Marichromatium purpuratum 984: one gene and its partner. The protein of the gene in region 1 interacts with the protein of each later gene in a pairwise test. Links are inferred from orthologs where the notes say so. Each region holds a gene or a part of one and is shown on either strand. Other genes may lie near its edges.

Region 1 (7,884 bases):
GCTCGGGGCTGGAGCTGCTCGACTGGATCCGTGAACGGCGCCTCCCCCTGGCCGTGGTCGTGCTCACCGGCGCGGGCGATGCCGGCAGCGCGGCCGACGCACTCCAGGCCGGCGCCGACGACTACCTGATCAAGGATGAGATCGAGGCGGACGAACTCCCCGCTCGGCTCGCCCGTGCCTGGCGCCGCTTCCGCAGCGCCGAGGCGCGCCACGGGCACGGACTGCGCGTCCTCTATGCCGAGCGCAACACCGACGACGCCGACCTCACCGTCCGCCATCTCACCCGTCACGCCCCCCACATCCATCTGACTCTGGTCGGCAGCGCCGAGGAGGCACTCGATCACCTGCCGGGCACCGCCGAGGACACCTCGACCTTCGACGTACTGCTGCTCGACTACCGTCTTCCCGGTCTGGACGCCCTGGAGGCACTCAAGCAACTGCGCGACGACCGCAACCTCGCGCTGCCGGTGGTGATCGTCTCCGGGCAGGGGGGCGAGCGCGTGGTCGCGCGCGCGCTGCAGCTCGGGGTCGACGCCTATGTCCTCAAGCAGCCCGGCTATCTCCATCAGCTCACCGCCACGCTCGAGCGCATCGCCCACCAGGCCGAGCTGGCCCGCGAACGCGCCGCGCTGCGCCAGACCTCGACCCATCTCGGGTTGATGCTCGAGGCCAGCCCGGTGGTGCTCTATACCCTGCGCATCGAGCAGCACCGCCCTCGTCCGACCTGGGTCAGCGACAACATCACCGCCCTGCTCGGGTTCACGCGCGACGAGACGATGCGCCCCGACTGGTGGCTGCGCCAGATCCATCACGACGACCGCGAGTCGGTCGAGCGCGCCCTCGGTCAGCTCGTCAACCGCGGACAGCTCAGGCAGCAGTACCGGCTGTTCGACCGTGACGGTGGCATGCGCTGGATCGAGGACGAACTGCGCATTCTCGGACACGAGAGCCCGGCGCACACCGAGGCGATCGGCGCCTGGCGCGATATCAGCGACAGCAAGCATGCCGAGCACTTCCACGAGACCCGCATGGCGGTACTCGACGGCCTGCTCGACGACCGCGCGCTCCCCGAACTGCTCGGCGAGATCGCCACCCGGCTCGAGCAGGCCGAACCCAGACTGCGGGTCTCGGTGGTGGTACGCGACCCCGTCAACAAACGGCTGCGCAGCTTCGCCGCGCCGCACCTCGCACCGGTACTCAATGCCGCGCTCGAGGACTGTGCGCCCGAACGAACCCCGTTCGCCCCCACGCTGCGTGACACCACCCCGGCACTGGTCGCCGACATCGCCAAACATCCCGCCTGGCAGCAGTACCTCGAACAACATCAGGCGGCCGGACTCCGCGCCTGCTGGTCCTTTCCCTTTCACGACGACACTGGCGAGGCGCTGGGCATACTCGTCGTCTATCGCACCACTCCCGGTCTCCCCGACGCCGCCACCCAGGCGCATATCGCCGAGTTCGGCCAGCTCGCCGCGCTGGCGGTGACCCGGGCGCGCACCACCAACGCACTGCGCCAATCGGCCGCGGTCCTGGCGAGCGCCCGCGAGGGCGTGGTGGTCACCGACCTCAGACCCCGAATCCTGTCGATCAACCCTGCCTACACCCAGATCACCGGCTACAGCGCCGAGGAGGTCATCGGTCGCAACCCCAACCTGTTGCGCTCCGAGCGCCAGGGTCGCGCCTTCTATCAGCAATTGTGGGCCTGCCTGCTCGAACAGGGACACTGGCAAGGCGAGATCTGGAACCGCATCAAGAGCGGCGAGGTGCGCCCGGTACTGCTGTCGATCAGCCTGGTCACCGATACCGCCGGCAATCCCGAGCGCTATGTCGGGGTGATGACCGACCTCAGCCAACTCAGACACTCGGAGGCGGCGCGCGAACGTCTGGCGCACTTCGACCCACTCACCGGACTGCCCAATCGACTGCTGCTGCAGTCGCGACTCAGCCACGCCCTCGAGCGCGCTCAGCGTCACGGTCACTACATCGCCGTGCTGCTGATCGATCTCGACCGCTTCAAGCACATCAACAACAGCCTCGGTCACCCTGCCGGCGACAACCTGCTCGAACTCCTGGCGCACCGTTTCGCGACCCGGCTGCGCGAGGGCGACACCCTCGGGCGACTCGGCGGCGACGAGTTCCTGGTGGTGCTCGAGCGGCTGCACCAGCCACGTCAGGCCGCGGGCGTCGCCCGCGACTTGCTCGAGCTGTTGCGACGACCGATCACCCTGCCCGGCGATCACGAGATCCATGTCGGCGCCAGTATCGGCATCGGGGTCTACCCGCAGGACGGCAGCTCGGCCAGCGAGCTGATCCAGCACGCCGAGGTCGCGCTCTATCAGGTCAAGGCGCAGGGACGCGGCAACTATGGCTTCCATACCCCGGAGTTGAGCGCCCAGGCCGCCGAGCGACTCGAGCTGGAGGCACGGCTGCGTCAGGCCCTGGGAAACGAGGAGTTCCTGCTCCACTTCCAGCCACAGTTCGACTGTGTCAGCGGCGCGTTGATCGGCTGCGAGGCACTGGTGCGCTGGAACACGCCCGACCAGGGGTTGGTACCACCGACGCGCTTCATTCCCCTGGCCGAGGAGACCGGACTGATCCTGCCCCTCGGCGACTGGGTGCTGCGCACCGCCTGCCGTCAGGGAATGTGCTGGCTCGACGCCGGGCTGGTCCTCGAGACCATCGCGGTCAACCTCTCGGCGCGCCAGCTGCTGCAACCCGACTGTGTCGATTGCATCGAGCAGGCGCTCACCGCGACCGGCTGGCCGGCGCACCGGCTCAAGCTCGAACTCACCGAGAGCATGCTGATGGGGGAAGGCGACGAGGTCGAGCAGCGTCTCCAGGCACTACGCGCGCTCGGCATCCGTCTGTCGATCGACGACTTCGGCACCGGCTACTCGTCGCTGGCCTATCTGCGTCGCTTCGCCATCGACGAACTCAAGATCGACCGCAGCTTCGTGCGCGACATCCCGGCACAGCGCGACGACATGGAGATCGCCGCCACCATCATCGCGATGGCGCGCAACCTGAAACTGCGGGTGATCGCCGAAGGCGTCGAAACCGAGGCGCAGCTGGAATTCCTGCGCGAGCGGGGATGCGAGGCCTATCAGGGCTATCTGTGTGCCCCGCCGCTCACCCCGGAGGCCTTCGCCGCACGCTTCGGGCCGCGCTAGTCGACGGTGGCCCAATCATCGAGCAGTTCGCGCAACACCGCCGTGGCATAGGCCCCGGCGGGCAGCTCGAAGGTGAGGCGCACACCGCCGTCGAGCTGTTCGGCGACGAGGTCGAACACCGGCAGACGCAGCGCGCGCCGCTCCTGCGCCAGCCCCGCCGCCGCCAGCCCCTCGGGCCAGCCGGGGAAGGCGGTGGCCACCGCTTGCTCACGCGCCAACACCTCGCCCCGGCTCGGCGGCGCGCCCTCGCCCCACAGCGGGCCGGTGGGGTGGACGTCGAGTCGGGCACAGCGCGTCAGCAGCGTTTCATCGACGGTCTCGACGGCGAAGTGCGAGTTGCAGCCATCGAGCTGCAGACGATCCCCATCGAGCGGTCGATCCCAGCAGTCGTCGGCCACCCGCCCGGCGAGCGTCTCGTTGAACAGCTGCGAGCGTGCCGCCGACAGCCACAGCCCGCGCACATGACGCGACACCCGAGGCACCGGCGCGCCGCTGAACAGCGCATGGGCCTGGGCGAGGTTGCCACCGTCGCGCCCGAAGCGCTGCTCACCGAAGTAGTTGGGCACGCCGCGCGCGCCGATCGCCGCGACCCGCTCGGCCAGGGCCTCGGGGTCGGGGGCGAGGTCGCGCATCAGGAGACGGAAGCGGTTGCCGACCAGCGCGCCGCGCCGCAGCTTGCGCCGATGGGCGTGGACCTCCAGCACCTCGATGCCGTCGGTGGCAAGCGCCGACCAGTCCGGCTCGCCGGCACGCGGGCGCGGCAGCGAGAACCACTGCCAGGTGACCGCGTGACGGTCCTTGAGCCCGGCATAGCCGACCGCCGAGACCGCCACCCCGGCGCAGGCGGCCAGCCGCCGCGCCACCCACTCGGTATTAGCCTCGCGCTTGCGCACCCACAGCAGCAGGTGCTCGCCGTCACCGTCGGGCTCGAAGGCGAGCCGCTCCTCGACCTGGAAGTCCTCCGGTTCGACCCGCAGCCGACCGCGCCCGAGCGGCGCGCCATAGGCGCGCGGCAACTGCGCGAAGGGGGTGTGCCCGGGCAGCGGCGGCTGGCTCATTCGACCAGCAGCACCGAGGCCGAGGCGGCGATGCCCTCGCCGCGACCGGTGAAGCCCATCTGCTCCATGGTGGTGGCCTTGACGTTGACCCGCGCCGGTTCACACTGCAGGTCCCCGGCGAGCACCTCGCGCATGGTGTCGATATAGGGCGCGAGCTTGGGCTGCTGGGCGATCAGCGTCATGTCGGCGTTGTGCACCCGCAGGCCGCGCTCGTGCAGGCTGGCGATCACCCGGCGCAGCAGGATGCGGCTGTCGATCCCGGCATAGGCCTGATCGTTGTCGGGGAAATGACGACCGATGTCGCCGAGCCCGGCGGCGCCGAGCAGGGCATCGCACAGCGCATGAATCAGCACGTCGCCGTCGGAGTGGGCGGTCAGTCCCAGCTCGTGGGGAATCTCCACACCACCGAGCACCAGTCGGCATCCGGGGGCGAAACGATGGGCATCGAAACCCTGACCAATCAACATGGAACGCATTCTCCGAAGGCAGGTTGAAGGAAGCCGGGGCCTATCCGTCGCCCCGGTACAGCGGTTGTTCTCAGTCGAGACGCCCCTGCTGCTGCAGATGGAAACGGGCCAGCGCCAGATCCTCGGGACGGGTGATCTTGAGGTTGTCCGACTGGCCCTCGAGCAGCCGCGGGGCCTGCCCCAGGCGCTCGATCGCCGAGGCCTCGTCGGTGACCAGCGCGCCCTCGGCGAGCGCCTGACGCAGTGCCTGACGCAGCGTCCCGAGGCGGAACATCTGCGGGGTGAAGGCGTGCCACAGGGCGCTGCGCTCAACGGTGGTCTCGATCCGACCCTCCGCACCGGCGCGCTTCATGGTGTCGCGCACCTGCACCGCGAGAATGCCGCCGACCGGATCATCGGCCAGCCCCTCGAGCATGGCGTCGAGATCCGAGCGGCGCAGACAGGGGCGCGCGGCATCGTGCACCAGCACCCAGTCGTCTTCGGCGGCCTGTCCGCTCAGCGCCTCGAGCCCGTTGAGCACCGAATTGCAGCGCTCCGCGCCACCCGGCGCGCGGATCACCCGGGGATGGGTGGCGTAACGGGTCTCGGGCCAATAGGGGTCGGCGGGATCGACGGCGACCACCACACCGGCGATGGCGGGGTGCTCGACGAAGCACTCGAGGGTGTGTTCGATCACCGTCCGGTCGGCGAGATCGAGATATTGCTTGGGGATGGCGCTCCCCATCCGTCGGCCGACGCCGGCGGCGGGGATCACTGCCCAGAAGGCGGGTTTGGCGGTCAATGCGGGGGCTCCACGGAGGGGCGAGGTTCGATCACCTGCAGGAAGGTCTCCCCGGGCCTGATCATGCCGAGTTCGGCGCGGGCGCGCTCCTCGAGCGCTTCGAGCCCGCTGCCGAGATCGACCACCTCGGCGCGCAGCTTGGCGTTGCGTGCGCCGAGGCGCTCGAGTTCGACACGCTGCGCGGCGATCTCCTGGCGCAGCGCGGCGAGTTCGGCCTGGCTCCCGTCACCGACCCACAGCCGGTAGTGGAGCGCCAACAGCACGAACACCAGCAACGCGATCAGCAGGCGCATGGATGAGGTGCTCGAGAACGGCGGCCCGGGGCAGGCTCAGCGACGACCGGGGGCGTCGTTCACAGCCATTTGAAGGCGTCGCGACCGGCGTAAGCGGCCTCGTCGCCGAGCTGGTCCTCGATGCGCATCAGCTGGTTGTACTTGGCGATGCGATCGGAGCGCGACAGCGAGCCGGTCTTGATCTGACCGGTGCCGGCGGCGACCACCAGGTCGGCGATGGTGGTGTCCTCGGTCTCGCCGGAGCGGTGCGAGACCACGGCGGTATAACCGGCGGCGTGCGCCATGGCGATCGCCTCGAGGGTCTCGGTGAGGGTGCCGATCTGGTTGACCTTGATCAGGATCGAGTTGGCGATGCCCTTGTCGATGCCCTCGCGCAGGATCTTGGTGTTGGTGACGAAGAGGTCGTCGCCGACGATCTGCACCCGCGCGCCGAGCCGCTCGGTGAGCGTCTTCCAGCCGTCCCAGTCGCCCTCGGCGAGACCGTCCTCGATGCTGAGGATCGGGTAACGATCGACCCAGGACTCGAGCAGGTCGACCATGCCCTCGGCATCGAGGGTGCGGCCCTCGCCCTTGAGGTGGTACTGGCCGTCCTCGTAGAACTCGGAGGCGGCGACGTCGAGCGCCAGGAAGATGTCCTCGCCGGCCTTGTAGCCGGCCTTCTCGATCGCCTCGAGGATGACCTCGATGGCCGCCTCGTTGGACGCCAGGTCGGGGGCGAAGCCGCCCTCGTCGCCGACGCTGGTGGCCAGACCACGGGCATGCAGCACCGACTTGAGCGCGTGGAAGATCTCGGCGCCGTAGCGCACCGCCTCGCGGATGCTCGTGGCACCCACCGGCATGATCATGAACTCCTGGAAATCGACGCTGTTGTCGGCGTGCTCACCGCCGTTGATGATGTTCATCATCGGCACCGGCAGCCGGTAGGGACCGCTCGAGATCGAGCGGAACAGCGCCACCGCCTTCTCCTGCGCGGCGGCATGGGCATTGGCCAGCGACACACCGAGCAGGGCATTGGCGCCGAGCCGGCCCTTGTTGTCGGTACCGTCGAGCGCGAGCATGCGGCGATCGAGCGCCTGCTGATCGAGCACGTCCATGCCGATCAGCGCCTCGCGCAGCTCGCCCTGGATGTTGGCCACTGCGGTCAACACGCCCTTGCCGCAGAAGCGATCGGTCTCGCCGTCGCGCAGCTCCAAGGCCTCGCGCGAGCCGGTGGAAGCACCCGAGGGCACGATGGCGCGACCGATGGCGCCGTCGGCGGTGATCACATCGGCCTCGACGGTCGGATTGCCTCGGGAGTCCATTACCTCGCGGGCACGGACGTCGACGATCTCGGACATGCTTCGATTCTCCTGAGAAATTGGGGTCGATGGTGAATTCTGGGCTGTCGCGCCACAAAGGGGAAGGGCCGCACGCACGGCCCTGCCCTCAGCTCGACGGGGATTCGGCACACTCGATCAGACCGGCACGCTTGACCACGCCGTCGAGTTCGACCAGGGTCTCGAGCAACGCCTGCATGCGTTCCAGCGGCCAGGCATTGGGGCCGTCGCTGAGCGCCTGATCGGGGTCCGGGTGGGTCTCCATGAACAGCCCGGAGACGCCGGCGGCCACCGCCGCGCGCGCCAGCACCGGCACGAACTCGCGCTGACCGCCGGAACTCGTGCCCTGACCACCGGGAAGCTGCACCGAGTGGGTGGCATCGAACACCACCGGACACCCGGTCTCGCGCATCACCGCCAGGGCCCGCATGTCCGAGACCAGGTTGTTGTAGCCGAAGGAGACGCCGCGCTCGCAGACCATGATCTGCTGGTTACCGGTGTCACGGGCCTTGTCGACCACGTGCTTCATGTCCCAGGGGGCGAGGAACTGCCCCTTCTTGAGATTGACCGGCTTGCCCTGCGCGGCCACGGCGCGGATGAAGTTGGTCTGACGGCAGAGGAAGGCGGGGGTCTGGAGCACGTCGACCACCGCCGCGACCTCGTCGAGCGGGGTGTCCTCATGCACGTCGGTGAGCACCGCCACGCCGATACGCTGGCGCACCGCCTCGAGGATCTGCAACCCCCGTTCGATGCCCGGCCCACGGAAGCTGCCGAGCGAGGAGCGGTTGGCCTTGTCGAA
Region 2 (6,235 bases), 220 kb from region 1 along the record:
CGAGACCCGGCCGGCATCGTTGCGCCCGAGGTCGATCAGCATAAGGTGCTCGGCCAGCTCCTTGGGATCACTCAGCAGATCGCGTTCGAGCGCCTGGTCCTCGGCCTCGTTGGCGCCGCGCTTGCGCGTCCCGGCGATCGGGCGCACGGTCACCTCCTCGTCCTCCAGCCGGGTGAGGATCTCGGGCGAGGAGCCGACGATCTGGAACTCGCCGAAGTCGAGGAAGTACATGTAGGGCGAGGGGTTGAGCCCGCGCAGCGCCCGGTAGAGATCGAGCGGCGGGGCCTTGAAGGGGATCGACAGCCGCTGCGAGAGCACCACCTGCATGCAGTCGCCGGCAAGGATGTAGTCCTTTGTCCGCTCGACCGCGTCCTTGAAGCCCTGCTCGGTGAAACCGGAGACGAAGTCGCTCTCGTCGACCCGGCGGCGCTCGCCGCTGTGGTGCGGCACCAGCGGTCGACACATGCGCTCGGTGAGCGCATTGATCCGCGCCTGCCCCGACTCCAGGGTGTCGCCCGCGGTGGGGTCGAGATGGAGGACGATATAGAGCCGACCGCTGAGGTTGTCGAATACCACCACCTCGTCGGAGACCATCAGCAGGATGTCCGGGGTGTCGAGCAGATCGGGGTTGGGCGAGTCGCCGAGCCGGGGCTCGATATAGCGGATGGTGTCGTAACCGAAATAGCCGACCAGACCGCCGGTGAAACGCGGCAACCCCTCGACGTCGAAGGCCTCGAAACGGGCCTGATAGGACTCGATCCAGGCCAGCGGGTCGGCGACCTGGTGCGACTCGATCACGGCGCCGTCGCGCTCCAGGCTGACCTCGTGACCACGCACCCGCAGCAGGGTGCGGCAGGGCAGGCCGATGATCGAGTAGCGGCCCCATTTCTCGCCGCCCTGGACGGACTCGAAGAGATAGGAGTTGGCGCCGGCGGCGAGCTTGAGATAGACGCTCAGCGGGGTCTCGAGGTCGGCGAGGACCTCGCTGACGAGCGGAATGCGGTTATAGCCCTGCTCGGCGAGGGCACAAAAGGTCTCGGGAGTCATGTGGATCTCCTGACGGCTGAGTTTGGACGATAGGGGTCAGACGAAGGCGACTTAGCGTCGCCATCGCCACCCTACCGTCACTCGAGCCGCGTCGATCCACATGAGGTGTCAGAGTCCGTTTGCCGTGTCGTCGCCCCGCGTTCAGCGGGACGGGGCCAGTATCCCGGTCAGTTCGGTCAGCGAATCGATGACCGCGTCGGGACCGCTGTCGCGGATGTCCTGGCCGTGATTGTACCCATAGCTGGTGCAGATGATACCGAATTTTGCCGCCCGTGCAGCACGCACATCGCTCACCGAGTCGCCGATCATCAGCGAGGCGGCCGGTTCGGCGCCGAAATGACGCGCCGCATGCTGCAGCGGCAGCGGATCGGGCTTGCACGCCGGCAGGGTATCGCCGCTGATGATGATGCCGAAGTCCTCGTAGAGCCCGAGATGACGCAACAGCGGCCCGGTGAAGCGCGCCGCCTTGTTGGTCACCAGCCCAAGCGGATAGCCGGCCGCCTTGAGGAAGTCGAGCCCCTCGCGCACCCCGGGATAGAGGGCGGCGCGCTCGAAGGTGTACTCGGCATAGAGTTCGAGGAAGATCGGATAGGCGCGATCGAAGTCGAGCGGATCGGGCTCACCCTCGAGCGCGCCGACTAGGGCGCGACGCACCAACCGCTCGAGCCCGTTGCCGACCCAGTTGCGTACCGCCGTCTCGCCGCAGGGCGCGCGCCCCAGACGCGCCAGCATGGTGTCGACGCAATAGGCGAGATCGGGGACGCTGTCGACCAGGGTGCCGTCGAGATCGCACAGCACCATCTGCGGACGCTGGAGCGGCCCCATCAGCGCTCTACCCCGGCCAGCGCCTCGCGCATCTGACCGATGATGGTGTCGTAGCGGTTGGGGTCCTCGGCGCAGCCCTTACCGAAGATGCCGGAGCCGGAGACGAAGGTATCGGCGCCGGCGGCCTTGATCTCGGCGATGTTGTCGACCTTGACCCCGCCGTCGATCTCGAGACGGATGTCACGACCGCTGGCATCGATACGACGGCGCGCCTCGCGCAGCTTGTCGAGGGTCGCGGGGATGAAGCTCTGCCCGCCGAAGCCGGGGTTGACCGACATCAGCAACACCATGTCGACCTTGTCCATCACATAGTCGAGATAGCTCAACGGCGTGGCCGGGTTGAACACCAGCCCCGACTTGCAGCCCTGATCGCGGATCAGCTGCAGGCTGCGGTCGATGTGCTCGCTGGCCTCGGGGTGGAAGGTGATGTAGCTCGCACCGGCGGCGGCGAAGTCGGGGATGATGCGATCGACCGGCTTGACCATCAGGTGCACGTCGATCGGGGCCTCGACCCCGTGCTTGCGCAACGCCTCGCACACCAAGGGTCCAATGGTGAGATTGGGCACATAGTGATTGTCCATGACATCGAAATGGACGATGTCGGCACCGGCGGCCAGCACCTGGTCGACCTCCTCGCCGAGCCGGGCGAAGTCGGCCGAGAGGATCGACGGGGCGATCAGGTCTCGGGTCATGGCAGGGTCCCCCTGGATTGCTGTTATTGTGCGACGCGCCCCGAGCGGGACGCGACTGGGTACGAACAGATGCGCCGCGCGGGCTCAGAACCCCATCGGCGGCGACAAGGTGAAGGAGACGCTCGACGGCTCGTCGTACTCGACATCGCCCTCCTCCCACTCCAGCGAGCCCATGCTGTGGGCATCGCGCCAGTAGGTCTGGTAAAGCTCGAACACCGGGTTATCGAGTACCTGGGTGGGCGCGCCGAGGGTCGCCTCGAGCTGATCGCGGGTCACGCGATACCAGTCGAGTCCGGCCTCGCCCTTGACGAAGGTGATCGCCGCCAGGCGATCGTCGACGAAGCGCAGGATGCGCTGATCGAAACGCACATCGCCCAACACGGGATCGGTGCGCGGATCGACACAGATAGTGAACTCACGCCCTTGGAAATGCTCCTGGTGCAACACCTCGAGGCCTGCCGGCCGAGCATCTTCCCAGTCCAATCCACCGCGCGCACGATCAAGCTCGGAGGCGAGCGCCTGGCCGCCAAAGAGCAGCGCCAGCGCCGCGATCAAACCGTACCACTTCACTCCACCACGCATCCTCGATACCACCATCGCTCATCTCGTTCAGGAGCGCCCGAGTATAGGCAGAGCCCGCACACGGGTGCAATGACGGGCCGTCACCAGCGACCAGGGGATTGAACCGCCAAGATACCGTCTTGCCCGTCAAGCGCCGATCTGCAACCAGCCTCGCCTACTGGAGGCTGATCGCTGGAAGCTGATTCGAACCGCCAAACCGCAAAGAGCGCAAAGGAGAGGTAGAGCCTCCAGCGACCAGCCTCCAGTCGCCAGTGGGTGTGCGTTCTCAGCAGCAGCACGGCCTGTCATCACCTTGGCGCCAGTGCTTGAGGACCAGCGACCACTGGCCGCTGGTCGCTGACAACTTGAACACCTTTGCGCTTTTTGCAGCTTGGCGGTTCGATCCTCCCGGCTGGTGGCTGGTGGCTGGTGGCTGATGGCTGGCGGCTGTTGGCTGGCGGCTGGTGGCTGGTGGCTGGTGGCTGGTGGCTGGTGGCTGGTGGCTGGTGGCTGGTGGCTGGCAAGCGTAAGCGGCAGCACTCACCCGCGGGCGCGGGTGATGGTCTCGTAGGCGCGGCGGATCTCCTGGGTCTTCCGCGAGGCGGCACGGACCTGCGCCTCGCTCGCCCCTCGCGAGACCAGCTTGTCGGGGTGGTGCCGGCTCATCAACCGACGATAGGCTTGCTTGACCTCGGCGTCGCTCGCCCGGGCGCGCACGCCGAGCAGTGCGTAGGCGCCAGCGAGCGCGGGCTGACGGCGCGGCGCCGCACCCGCCGCCGAAGAGGTTCCGGCGCGCTCGCGCGAACGGCGACGCAGCGAGACCACCAGCTCGATCCGACGGTAGACCGCACCCGACATCGCGAGCCCCCGGCGTATGGTCTCGAGCGCGGCACGCTGCGCCCGCGACGGCGGTCCGTCGACATAGGCCATTGCCAGCGCCACCTCAAGCAACGGGCGCGCCAGCACGCGGCGACCGGCGATGACCTCGCGCAGCGCGGCGACCTCGGCGGAGAGGTCAAACGTCGAGGCCTTGCCGGCATTGAACAGAGCGATCGCCGCCTGACGCTGCGGCGCACCCAGCCCCATCTCAGTCATCACCGACTCGGCCTGGGCGATCTCGCCCTCGCTCACCCGGCCATCGACCTTGGCCAGATACCCCATGATGCGGAAGCCACCCTCGAACAGGCTCTGCTGGATGCGTGAGCGTTGTTCCAGGGTGAGGCGCTCGCCCCCAACCCCGCCCCAGCCACGATCGACGCCACGCCCGAGCGCGGCACCGAACAGCGCCCCGAGCGGACCGCCGAACACCAACCCGAGACCGCCGGCGACGGCCGTACCGAACCAGCGCATGCATGTACTCCGTATGATGATTGCGACATCAGGATGTCGGGCCGGATCCACCAACACCAGGGGCCGGCGCAGGCTCGCAAGACTAGCACGACGCGGCGGGCCTAACCCGTCCGGTTTGGAGGGATTGCTAAGATGATGCGATCACCACTTCGCACCGGTCACAGGAGACCCAGATGCACTACAGACGACTCGGCCGCACCGACCTCGAGGTCAGCGCGCTCTGTCTCGGCACCATGACCTTCGGCGAACAGAACAGCGAGGCCGAGGCACACGCCCAGCTCGACCGCGCCCGCGCCGCCGGGATCAACCTCATCGACACCGCCGAGGTCTATCCGGTCCCGCCCTGCGGCGAGACCCAGGGGCGCACCGAGACCTATATCGGCAACTGGCTCAGACAGCGCGGCTGTCGTGATGACATGGTGCTCGCCACCAAGGTCGCCGGTCCCGCCGACTGGCTGCCGCACCTGACCAGACGGCTCGACCGACACAACATCGCCAACGCCATCGAGGGCAGCCTGCGTCGCCTGCAGACCGATGTGATCGATCTCTACCAGCTGCACTGGCCGGACCGGCAGACCAACTTCTTCGGTCGGCTCGGCTACAGCGCCGCCGAGATCGACGACAGCGTGCCACTGCGCGAGAGCCTGGAGGCGCTCGCCGAGCTGGTGCGCGCTGGCAAGATCCGCCATGTCGGTCTTTCCAACGAGACCCCCTGGGGGCTGATGCACGCCCTGGCACTGGCCGAGCAGCACGGCCTGCCCCGGGTGGCGAGCATTCAGAACCCCTACAACCTGCTCAACCGCACCTTCGAGATCGGCCTCGCGGAGGTCGCGCTGCGCGAGGACTGCGGCCTGCTCGCCTACTCGCCGCTGGCCTTCGGCGTACTCACGGGCAAGTACCTCGACGGCCAGCGCCCGGCCGGAGCGCGCGTCACCCGCTTCTCGCGCTTCAAGCGCTACAACAACCCCCAGGCCGAGGCGGCCACCGCCGAATACGTCGCCCTCGCCCACCGCCACGGTCTCGACCCGGCACAGATGGCGCTGGCCTGGGTCAACACCCGCCCCTTCGTCACCAGTACCATCCTCGGCGCCACCACACTCGAGCAGCTCGAACACAATCTCGGCAGCCTCGAGACCGAACTCGACGCCGCGCTGCTCGCCGAGATCGAGGCGATCCAGACCCGTCAGCCCAACCCCTCGCCCTGAGCCGACACGGGGCTCAGTCGAGCACGCCAGCGGTCGCGAGCGCCGCCCCGACCAGGTCGTCGAGGCCGACCCGGGTGCATTTGAACCCGGCCAGTCGCACCGCCCGCGCGCTCGCCGGCGCAAGCTCAAGCCCACGCAGCAGACCGTCGATCACCCCGGCGTTGAGACAGTCACCGGCGCCCAAGCTGTCGACCACCCGCGCCAGCGGCAAGGCCGGATGATGACACGGGGCAGCGCCGGGTATCCGGCTCCAGGCACCGCCCTCGCCCCAGCCGAGCACCCAGCAGGCCTGCGGCGCCAGCGGTGCCAGGGTCGCAAGCGCCCGCGTCGGCGTCTCGCCACCACGGGCACGCGCATAATCGCGCCCGACCAGCACCAGGTCGGCCAGCGCGGCCAGCGACTCGCCCCCCGGACGCGGCTTCTCCAACTCGACCGAGACCCGCGCCCGCGGACGCAGCCGCCGTACCCGGCCTATCATCGCGGCGGTCTCGACGGGGTTGCGACCCTCGAAGTGCACCCAGTCGACCCCGTCGAGTCCGACGCGGGCGAAGCCGG

What was found. The genes of interacting proteins can lie anywhere in the genome.
Region 2: the proteins of eno (region 1) and rpe interact in binary tests that used the Escherichia coli proteins (3 or more experiments, as listed by UniProt). The link is inferred for Marichromatium purpuratum 984 from one-to-one orthologs.

What each region holds. Positions count from the first base shown.
Region 1 is NZ_CP007031.1:563,959-571,842, reverse strand. The notes cover bases 4,968-7,884. They hold eno (phosphopyruvate hydratase), read right to left. Parts: upstream 7,107-7,884; coding sequence 5,829-7,106; downstream 4,968-5,828. Other genes in these bases: kdsA (3-deoxy-8-phosphooctulonate synthase), read right to left, coding at 7,195-7,884; ftsB (cell division protein FtsB), read right to left, coding at 5,473-5,769; ispD (2-C-methyl-D-erythritol 4-phosphate cytidylyltransferase), read right to left, coding at 4,968-5,476. Also shown: MARPU_RS02640 (EAL domain-containing protein), read left to right, coding at 1-3,170; tRNA pseudouridine(13) synthase TruD, read right to left, coding at 3,167-4,228; ispF (2-C-methyl-D-erythritol 2,4-cyclodiphosphate synthase), read right to left, coding at 4,225-4,695; more of ispD, read right to left, coding at 4,766-4,967. UniProt on the Escherichia coli protein: Catalyzes the reversible conversion of 2-phosphoglycerate (2-PG) into phosphoenolpyruvate (PEP). It is essential for the degradation of carbohydrates via glycolysis.
Region 2 is NZ_CP007031.1:344,974-351,208, reverse strand. The notes cover bases 719-3,681. They hold rpe (ribulose-phosphate 3-epimerase), read right to left. Parts: upstream 2,565-3,681; coding sequence 1,872-2,564; downstream 719-1,871. Other genes in these bases: djlA (co-chaperone DjlA), read right to left, coding at 3,666-3,681; MARPU_RS01575 (hypothetical protein), read right to left, coding at 2,649-3,134; MARPU_RS01585 (phosphoglycolate phosphatase), read right to left, coding at 1,189-1,872; trpE (anthranilate synthase component I), read right to left, coding at 719-1,047. Also shown: more of trpE, read right to left, coding at 1-718; more of djlA, read right to left, coding at 3,682-4,475; MARPU_RS01565 (NADP(H)-dependent aldo-keto reductase), read left to right, coding at 4,649-5,680; MARPU_RS01560 (PfkB family carbohydrate kinase), read right to left, coding at 5,694-6,235. UniProt on the Escherichia coli protein: Catalyzes the reversible epimerization of D-ribulose 5-phosphate to D-xylulose 5-phosphate.